Regions from separate parts of the Streptomyces sp. NPDC047017 genome, predicted to be linked through region 2. Evidence: riboswitches for the same ligand, from Rfam matches in the RefSeq annotation. Region 2 holds a riboswitch; the other holds the start of a gene.
What was found. Region 2 has a riboswitch for cyclic di-AMP ahead of ABZ858_RS28080 (transglycosylase SLT domain-containing protein). Riboswitches for the same ligand answer to the same signal wherever they lie in the genome.
Positions count from the first base shown of each region.

Region 1 (4,660 bases), on a different contig from region 2:
CCCGCCCGCACCAGTTCGTCGAGCGTGCCGATGATCTCCTCGACCGGCACGTCCGGCTGGTCGAAGTGGGTGTAGTACAGGTCGATGTGGTCGGTGCCCAGACGCTTGAGGGAGGCGTCGGCCGCGGCCTTGATGTTGGCGGCGGACAGCCCCTGGAAGTCGGGGTGCTGGCTGACCTTGGTGGCGATGACGACCTCGGAGCGGTTGCCGCGCTCCTTGATCCACTCGCCGATGATCGTCTCGGACTCGCCGCCGTGGTTGCCCTCGATCCACGCGGAGTAGGAGTCGGCGGTGTCGACGAAGTTCCCGCCGGCGGCCGTGTACGCGTCCAGGACGGCGAAGGACTGCGCGCGGTCGGCGGTCCAGCCGAAGACGTTGCCGCCGAGGGCGAGCGGGAAGACTTCGAGGTCGGACGGGCCCAGTTTGCGTAGAGAAGTCATGCCGATATCAACGACGACGGCGGAGCGGCTCATTCCGCGCCCCGCCGGGCCCGGCGGGCAAAGCCTGCGCAAACCCACCCGGCCGGCGGGACCGCTCCCCCGCCGGGAGGCGGGTGGCCGGGAGACGTCAGGCCGGGAGACGTCAGGGTGTGAGGCCCTTGCCCCGCAGCCAGGTCATCGGGTCGGTGCCGGCGGCCTGGCCGTCCGGGTGGACCTCCAGGTGCAGGTGCGGGCCGGTGACGTTGCCGGTGGCGCCGACGCGGCCGATGACCTCGCCCGTGCCCACCTTCTGGCCGGCGCTGACGTTGAGCGACGACTGGTGGCAGAACCACAGCTCGGTGCCGTCGTCGAGGGTGAGGACCGTGCGGTAGCCGTAGGCTCCCGCCCAGCCGGCCTGGGTGACGGTGCCGCTGTGGACCGCCTTGATCAGGGTGCCGGTGGGCGCGGCGAAGTCGAGGCCGGTGTGGTGGCCCGAGGACCACATGGAGCCGGCCTGTCCGAAGGTGGACGTGAGGGTGTACGAGGAGGTCGGCAGCGTGTACTGCCTGGCCAGCTCGGCCAGCCGCGCCTCCTCGGCCTTCTGCCGGGCCGCCTCGTCCGCCTTCTGCTTCGCGGCGGCGGCCTTGGCCTCGGCCTCCTGTTTCGCCCGGGCGGCGGCCCGGTCGGCCTGCTTCGCGGCGGCGGCCTCGGCCGCGGCCTGCGCCTCGGCATCGGCATGATGCCGCTGCTGTTCGGCCTGGGCCATGATCCGGTTGCGCAGCGCCTCGCCCGCGCCGGTGGCCGCCCGTCCGGTGGCGGTGGAGGTCTCGGTGACGTCGCTGAGCGGGGTCGCGGAGCCCTGCGGGGCCTGCGGGCCGCCGGAGCCGTCGAACAGGGCACCGACGGCGGGCAGGTCGGGCAGGGAGATGGCGACCGGCGGCTTGCCGGTGTCGGCGCTGGCCATGCCGCCCGCGCCGACGGCGGCCATGACGCCGACGCCGAGGACGGTGGAGCTGCGGGCGAGCCCGCCGCCGCGCTGCTTGGCGACGCGGTGCCGGCCGCGCGCGGGGCGCAGGGAGTCCTCGGTGGGGTTCCACTCCTCCCACGGGCCCTCGTCGGTGTGCCGGTCACCGGGACCGAAGGACTCGGTGCGCTGGTTCGGCACGAACGGGGCTTCAGGGGCAGGCCGGTTGGACGCCACGCGGGCGTGCTCCTTTCCTTCCGTCTCGCCTACCGGGTTAGCTGACGGGTTCGGAGCGGGAAGGTCTCCTACGCGCGTCAACCGACCGTGCGGGCACGGTGGATGACGCCCGATTCACCCCAAATTGGTGGTTCCCCGGTTCCCTCGCGGGATTCGGCGCGCGCGCACGGAGCCGCCTCTGTGACGGCTGGGACGACCGCGCTGCGTTATCGAACGTTAATAGACCCGGGGCGCTGATTCCAAGCCGGAGGGCTTGATCATTAAACCTTTCCGGCCAGGACGTACGCCTTACCGGTGCAGAAAACGGGGCGAGTTGACGCCCCTTCCGGCCACTTCGATCCCCGTACGCGGCCCGATGAGGCAACGCTCCCACCTGACGGTATGTCATTTGTTATCAGCGATCGAGGGGAGAGGGCAGGAAGGGAGCGGGAAGGGATCGCGGCCGGGACACCGGAAAACACTCAGGGCCGGAATCCTTGATCGGATTCCGGCCCTGAGTCTTCAGTAGCGGGGACAGGATTTGAACCTGCGACCTCTGGGTTATGAGCCCAGCGAGCTACCGAGCTGCTCCACCCCGCGTCGGTGAAACCAGTGTACGTCATATCCGGGGTGGCCTGCACACACGTTTATCCGGGCCCTACATCGCGCCGGGCAGATGCCGGTTCGGCGCCTTGGCCGCCCGCTCGAACTCCGGCAGGACGACGACCTCCGCGCCCTCGTGGGCCAGCATCCCGGCCCCGTCGGCGGCCGCCACGAACGTGTCCGGCTCCCGCCAGGCCGTGACCACCCGCCGTACCCCGGCGTCCAGAATCAGCCGGGCGCACGGGCGCGGGCGGGAGGCGCGGCGGGCGCACGGTTCCAGGCTGCTGTACACCGTGGCCCCCGCCAGCCGCGGGTCCGCCGGGTCGGTCCTGGCCAGCGCCGCCTCCTCGGCGTGCACGACCGGGTCGCCGCCCTCCCGTGAGTACCCGCGGGCCAGCTCGGTGCCGTCGGCGGCGACCACCACCGCGCCCACGCTGAACGCGGTCCGCGACGGCGGACACCGCTCGGCCAGCTCGCACGCGATCCGCAGCCAGTGCCGGTCCGCGGGGACGGCGAGGGGACCGCTGCCGGGCGCGGTCGGCTCGTAGCGCATCAGGACGACGTCCCCGACGGGCCGCGTCTCCACCAGCCGCAGCCGGCCGCGCTGGTACCGCCCCGGCCCGAACAGCCGCGGCGCCCCCGGCTCCCCCACGACCAGCGGGGCGAGCGCGAGCTGCACCTCGTCGGCGAGCTGCTGCTGGAGCAGCTGGGTGTGCACGGTCCCGCCGCCCTCGACCATGAGCCGGCGCACCGCGCGTGCATCGTGCAGATGTTCGAGGAGTAGCCGCCAGTCGAGTACGGGGCCCAGCGCCACCACCGTGACGGCGGTCGGGGCGGCCGTGTCGGACGGGGCAGGTGGGGCGGTCGAGGCGGTCGGACCTGACAGACCGGTCGGGGCGGTCGGTGCGGTCGGATCGGTCGGATCGGTCGGGGCGGTCGGATCGGTCGGGGCAGTCGGATCGGTCGGGGCAGTCGGATCGGTCGGGGCGGTCGGATCGGTCGGGGCGGTCGGATCGGTCGGGGCGGTGAAGCCCCTCCGGCGCAGCCGCGCCGCGCCCTCGTCGGTCGTGTAGAGGACCTTCTCGCCCCCCGTGTGCCAGAAGGGCGCGGCCGGGTCCAGCTCGCCGGAGGCGCTGACCGCGACCTTCAGCGGGTACTCCGGGCGGCCCGCGGCGACCCGGGCCGCGCGCCGCTCGGGCGAGTTGACCAGCAGCCGCGGGTTGTCGGCGCGCAGGGTGCCGGCCCCGATCAGGAGGGCGTCCACGGACGCCCGTACCTCGTCGACCCGGTCGAAGTCGGCCCGGCCGGACAGCAGGAGGCGGTCGGGACCGGTGTCGTCCAGGCAGCCGTCGAGGGAGACGGCGGCGGACAGCAGGACGTACGGGAGGGGCATCGGGCGCACTTCTCTCTGGGCGGCGGGCGGTCTCCGGGCGGCGGAGGGGCACTCCGAGGGAGAACGCTCCGGAAAAGCGCATCCGGGGAAGAGCGCTCCGGGGAGACGGAACCGGAGTGGCCGGGCGCTCCCGCCGCTCCCTCCATCCTGCGGCCCGGCGCGCTCAGCCGGCCCAGCGCCCCGAGGTGAAGAGCACCGCGATCACCACCGCCAGCGGCGCCACCACACCGGCGTACGCCTCCTTCACCCAGCGCCGCCGCAGGCTCCAGTGGGCCAGGCCGGTCCACAGCGGCCACCACAGCAGGGTGGCGCGCGGGATGGACAGGTACCAGTACGAGGTGCCCAGCGCCCAGAGGTTGAGCGCGATGTAGAGGGCCTCCGGCCAGCGGCGGCGGATCAGCAGCACGGCAAGGAGCAGCACCCCGACCGCCATGGCGGCCAGCTCCAGCTGGAACTCCACCGCGTACCCGGGGCTCTGCAGCCGGCCGAAGGCGTTCTGCCAGGTGTGGCGGAACGCCTCGGCGGGAGTGTGGAAGTCCCGGAACCAGCCCCGTTCCTCGGCGTGCTTCCAGGCCATCCAGTCACCGGTGTGCGCCCGCAGATAGACGGTGTACGCGGCGGCGGGCACGGCCGGCAGCAGGCACCAGCCCAGCGGGCGCAGCCACCGGAGCGCGGAGCCGCGCACGGGGGCCGGGGTGGGGGTGGGTGCGGAGGGATCGTCGTCGTCCGGGCGGTCCGGGGTGCGAAGGGCGAGCAGGAGTTCGGCCGCGATCGCGGCGGCCAGGAACAGGCCGCTGATCCGGACCGTGGTGGCGGCGGCGGTGAGCAGGCCGGCCAGCGGCCAGTTGCGGTGTTTCGCGGCGAGCCAGGCCGGCAGCGCGAAGGCGAGGAAGAGCGACTCGGTGTAGCCGGCGGCGAGGAACACCGCGGCGGGCGAGCACAGCAGGAAGGCTCCGGCGAGCCGCCCGGCCGCGTCACCGTCCGGCCGGCCGAGCCCGGCGATCCGGGCCAGGGCCACCACGGCCACGGCACCGCTCACCAGCGAGACCAGCAGTCCGGCGGCGG
Region 1 covers NZ_JBEYVW010000027.1:60,197-64,856, reverse strand. The annotation lists gene ABZ858_RS33875 (aldo/keto reductase) at 1-440, opposite strand, end outside; gene ABZ858_RS33870 (M23 family metallopeptidase) at 583-1,620, opposite strand; cyclic di-AMP (ydaO/yuaA leader) riboswitch at 1,632-1,789, opposite strand; tRNA gene ABZ858_RS33865 (tRNA-Met) at 2,126-2,199, opposite strand; gene ABZ858_RS33860 (dihydrofolate reductase family protein) at 2,258-3,595, opposite strand; gene ABZ858_RS33855 (mannosyltransferase family protein) at 3,759-4,660, opposite strand, start outside.
Region 1: linked by a shared signal. The riboswitch ahead of ABZ858_RS33870 (M23 family metallopeptidase) and the one ahead of ABZ858_RS28080 (transglycosylase SLT domain-containing protein) in region 2 are both predicted to bind cyclic di-AMP.

Region 2 (4,660 bases):
CCGTCTCGTCGGCGCCCGACATCATCGCGCCGAACCGGCACGAGACGGCCACCAGCGATCCCGTCTTGCCGCCGAGCACGTCCAGGTAGTGGTCGACCGGGTCCCGGCCGTCCTGCGGTCCGGCCGTCTCCAGGATCTGCCCGGTGACCAGCCGCTCGAACGCGAGCGCCTGGACCCGGACGGCCTCCGGTCCGAGGTCCGCGAGGATCTGGGAGGCCCGGGCGAACAGGAAGTCGCCGGTCAGGACCGCGACCGAGTTGCCCCAGCGGGTGTTCGCGCTGGCCACCCCGCGCCGTACGGCGGCCTCGTCCATCACGTCGTCGTGGTACAGCGTCGCCAGGTGGGTCAGCTCCACCACCACGGCCGACGGCACGATCCCGGGCGCGTACCGGTCGCCGAACTGCGCGGCGAGCATCACGAGCAGCGGCCGGAACCGCTTCCCGCCCGCCTTGACGAGGTGCTGCGCGGCCTCCGTGATGAAGGGGACCTCGCTCTTGGTGGCTTCGAGCAACCCTTCCTCGACAGCCGCCAACCCGGCCTGGACATCGGCTTCGAGAGCCTGGTCCCGCACGCTCAGCCCGAACGGCCCGACGACGGTCACGAGGGGTCTCCTGTCTGCTGGTGTCTGGTGGCGGTTACGCGGTTTGTCGATACGTCGCTGCCATCACTCAAGTCAGCGTATCCGGTCACGTTTCGATCACCGATAGCGCCCACCGCTCCAGGCCAGGCGGTATCGGATCACGCCCGATATGTTTTCGATCACTACGTATGAACAGATATTTTCGACTCACTCCTCCCGCCCGCGCGACGGAGGGCCACGGCCTCACTCGAAGCGACAGCCTGCCCACCCGCCCCCGTGGCATCCCGCCGGGGTCCGATTCACCCTTAATCACACCCCGAATCCCCTTGGCCGCAAATGCACCCCGGCCGGTCGATCCGTGAGTTGGGTCACGCCACCCCTTCACCGGCACCGACGCCCGGCCACCCCCGCCTCCCCTTGCCGCACACGCCAGTTGACCGTTGGCGATCGCAAAGGATCAAGCATCCCAAACACCCCAGACCAAGGTCAACTAGGGCGATGTATGAATCAGGTACTTGTTCGGGACATGTGCTCTCGCATACGTTCCCGGTCCATCGGGCGGACGCCGAATCCTGCCACCGCCCGAAACCCATCGACTGAACACTTCTTGGCAGGAGCGGGGGACCCAGGTAAGTCGCCGGGCCGGAGCGCCGTACGTCGTCCTATGTCGTACGCCGCGCCGGAACGGCTCGGGGTGAAGCCGTGTCCTTCGGGGCACGGCCGGGCACCTCCCCGCCCGAACCCGACAGCTCACCTCGCAGGCGACGGAGAGGAATTCCCCATGCCTGCACACGGTCAGCGCCACCCCCGCACCGCCCGCCTCCTGCGCACCCTCGCCGTCTCCGGCACGGGTGCCGCCGTCCTGGCCCTCCCGCTCATCGGCGCCACCACCGCCTCCGCGGCCACCCCGGCCGCCGCCCCCAAGACCGTGAGCACGGTCGCCTACCCGAACAACCTGGACGGCTGGATCCGCGAGTCGCTCTCGATCATGGCCCAGAAGGGCATCCCGGGCACCTACAACGGCATCTACCGCAACGTGATACGCGAGTCCTCCGGCAACCCGCTGGCCATCAACAACTGGGACTCCAACGCCGCCAAGGGCATCCCGTCCAAGGGCCTGCTCCAGGTCATCCAGCCCACGTTCAACGCCTACCACGTGGCCGGCACGTCGTTCGACATCTACAACCCGGTCGCCAACATCACGGCCGCCTGCAACTACGCCGCCGCGCGCTACGGCTCGATCGACAACGTCTTCAGCGCGTACTGACGGGACCGCGCGGGGTGGGGTGGGACGGACGGCCGGCACATCGGCCGTCCGGTCCGCCACCTCCGCGTCAGCTGAACAAACGTTCGAGGACGACGGCCACGCCGTCGTCCTCGTTCGACGTGGTGACCTCGTCCGCGACCGCCTTCAGCTCCGGGTGGGCACCGGCCATGGCCACGCCCCGGGCGGCCCACCGGAACATCGGGATGTCGTTCGGCATGTCGCCGAAGGCGAGGGCGCTCTCCCGGCCCAGCCCCAGGCGCCCGGCGGCCAGCGCCAGCCCGGTCGCCTTGGTCACACCGCACGGCTGCAGCTCGACCGTCCCCGGGCCCGACATGGTGACCGTGGCCAGCGAGCCGACCACGCCGCGGGCCACCGCCGCCAGCTCGTCGTCGGACAGCACGGGATGGCGCAGCAGCACCTTGCTGATGGGCGCGCCCCACAGCTCCTCGCGCCGATCGACCCGTTCGGCGGGCAGGGTCGGATGCGGCATCCGGTACCCCGGCTCGATGAGCGTGAGCCCGTCGACCCCGTCCTGGTCGACCGCGGCGTGCACCTCCCCCACCTCGGCCTCGATCTTGCCGAGCGCGGTCTCCGCCGTCTCCCGGTCCAGGGTGACCGACCACAGCAGCCGGTCGGCCGCGGCGTCGTAGAGCTGCGCGCCCTGGCCGCACACCGCGAGCCCCGCGCCGCCCAGGATCTTCAGCAGTGGCCGCACCCTGGGCGCCGGCCGGCCCGTCACGACCAGATGCCGGGCACCTGCCGCCGCCACCCGCGCGAGCGCGGCCAGGGTCCGCTCGGAGAACGTGTCGTCGCCGCGCAGCAGCGTTCCGTCCAGGTCGGTGGCGATGAGGGCGTGGGCGCGGGGAGCGGGCATGATCAGAGAATACGGACCCGCCCCGGGGCCGCCCGCCGTCCGCTCAGCCGGTCGCGCCGCCGCGCCGGCTGGTGCGCCACAGCTGGTGGAGGTGGCGGGCGCCCGGCCGGACGAAGCGCGCGAGCATGGTGAGGAACGGCAGCGGGTCGTCCCCGGCGAGCCAGGCCAGCTCGGTCCCGCTCGCCCGCTCCGGCGCGTGCGGCGTCGTATAGCCGCTGCGGCGGTAGGCGAGGAGGGCGGGCAGGTCGATGTTCTCCACGACGAACCGGTGCCCGGCCCGCTGCTCGCCCGCCGGGACCTTGCGCCCGGTCAGGTCGAGGTGCAGGGCGCGCACCACGTCCACCGCCGACTCGCTCTCGAAGAGCCGGAACTGGGCGCCCGCGCGCGGATTGAAGTCGAGGAGCTTGTACTGCCCGTCGCGCCGGTCGAAGCGCAGGTCGAGGTCGATGATGCCGGTGAAGCCGATCTGCTTGATGAAACGCGCGGCGAGGTCGGCGAGTTCCGGGTTGTCGACGACGTACGCGTGCGCCGTCATCCCCGCGTGCGGCGGCCACGAGCGGACCTTGACGCCGGTGAACAGGGCCAGCGGGGTGGAGTCCTGGTCGAAGTAGGCGTGCACGATCCAGTCCTCGGCGGCCTCCCGCGGCAGGTACTCCTGGAGGATCACCCCGGGCCGCTCGCCCCAGTCCCGGGCCAGCGCGAGCAGGCCCGCGCGGGTGGCGATCCGGGTGGTGCCGTTCACCGCGGGGCTGCTGCGGCGCACGAACGCCTCGCGGTTCTTGGCCACCACCGGGAAACGGGCCTGCTCGGCGAAGGCCACGATGTCGTCGTAGGACTGCGGGAAGGCGGCGGCCGGGGTCGGGACGCCGTGCTCCACGCACAGTTCGTGCAGGCCCTGCTTGCTGGCCAGGCGACGCGGCAGGCCGGGCTCGACGCGCGGGAAGAGGAAGTGGCCGCCGAGGGCGTCCTGGTGCTCGGCGATCAGGACGGCGGCCTCCTCGTCGGTGGGCACGAGCACCGCGGGGCGGCCGATGCGGCGGGCGATCCGCAGCAGGCCCTCCACCAGATGGTCCGCCTCTTCCGTGCCGCTGGTCGGCCAGACGAACGCCCGGGTGAGGTAGCGGGAGGAGGCCGCCGGCGTGTAGCGGTCCTCGGTGATCGCGTACACCGGGACGCCCAGGCGGCCCAGGCTGCGGATCGCCCCCACCCCGCCGTGGTGCAGCGGATAGTCACCGAACTTCACGATGAGGCCGGGCACGTCGCGGTCGGCCTCGAACGGCACGCTGACGGCACTCCTGGCCACGGGTCCCCCCACGTGTCCCCCTTAAGGAGCGGACCCACCCCGTCCGCGTCACCCAAAGGACGCTAAGCCGGAATTGCCCCCTCCGACAAGCCCAATTGGGACATTGCAAACTCTTTAGACACTGCCCAAGACCGGCACCACCCCCGTAACGTGTGGCCCGGCCACATGAACGTGTGGCCCGACCCCCATGGAACGCACGGCGCACGAAAGAGAGGCAGAACCCGATGCCCCCCTTCGAGGTCCCCGAGGGCGACCCCTTCGGTCCGCACAACCTTCCGTACGGTGTCTTCTCCCGCCCCGGCTCGTCCGAGCGGACCGTCGGCGTCCGGCTCGGCGACCACGTCCTCGACGCGGGCGCGGCGGCGCTGGCGCTCGGTTCCCCCTACGCCGCCCTGCTCGCGCGGCCGACCCTGAACCCGCTGCTCGCCGCCGGCCGCACCGCCTGGTCGGACGTACGGCGCGCGCTGACCGCCTGGGTGACGGTGCCCTCGCACCAGGAGACGGTCGCACCGTTCCTGCACCCGCTGTCCTCGGTGACCCTGCAGCTGCCCTTCGAGGTCGCGGACTACGTCGACTTCTACGCCTCCGAGAACCACGCGCGCAACGTCGGCCAGATCTTCCGGCCGGACGCCGAGG
Region 2 covers NZ_JBEYVW010000019.1:29,527-34,186, forward strand. The annotation lists gene ABZ858_RS28075 (polyprenyl synthetase family protein) at 1-601, opposite strand, end outside; cyclic di-AMP (ydaO/yuaA leader) riboswitch at 1,150-1,357, shown strand; gene ABZ858_RS28080 (transglycosylase SLT domain-containing protein) at 1,362-1,847, shown strand; gene ABZ858_RS28085 (HAD family hydrolase) at 1,915-2,721, opposite strand; gene ABZ858_RS28090 (ATP-grasp domain-containing protein) at 2,765-4,003, opposite strand; gene fahA (fumarylacetoacetase) at 4,249-4,660, shown strand, end outside.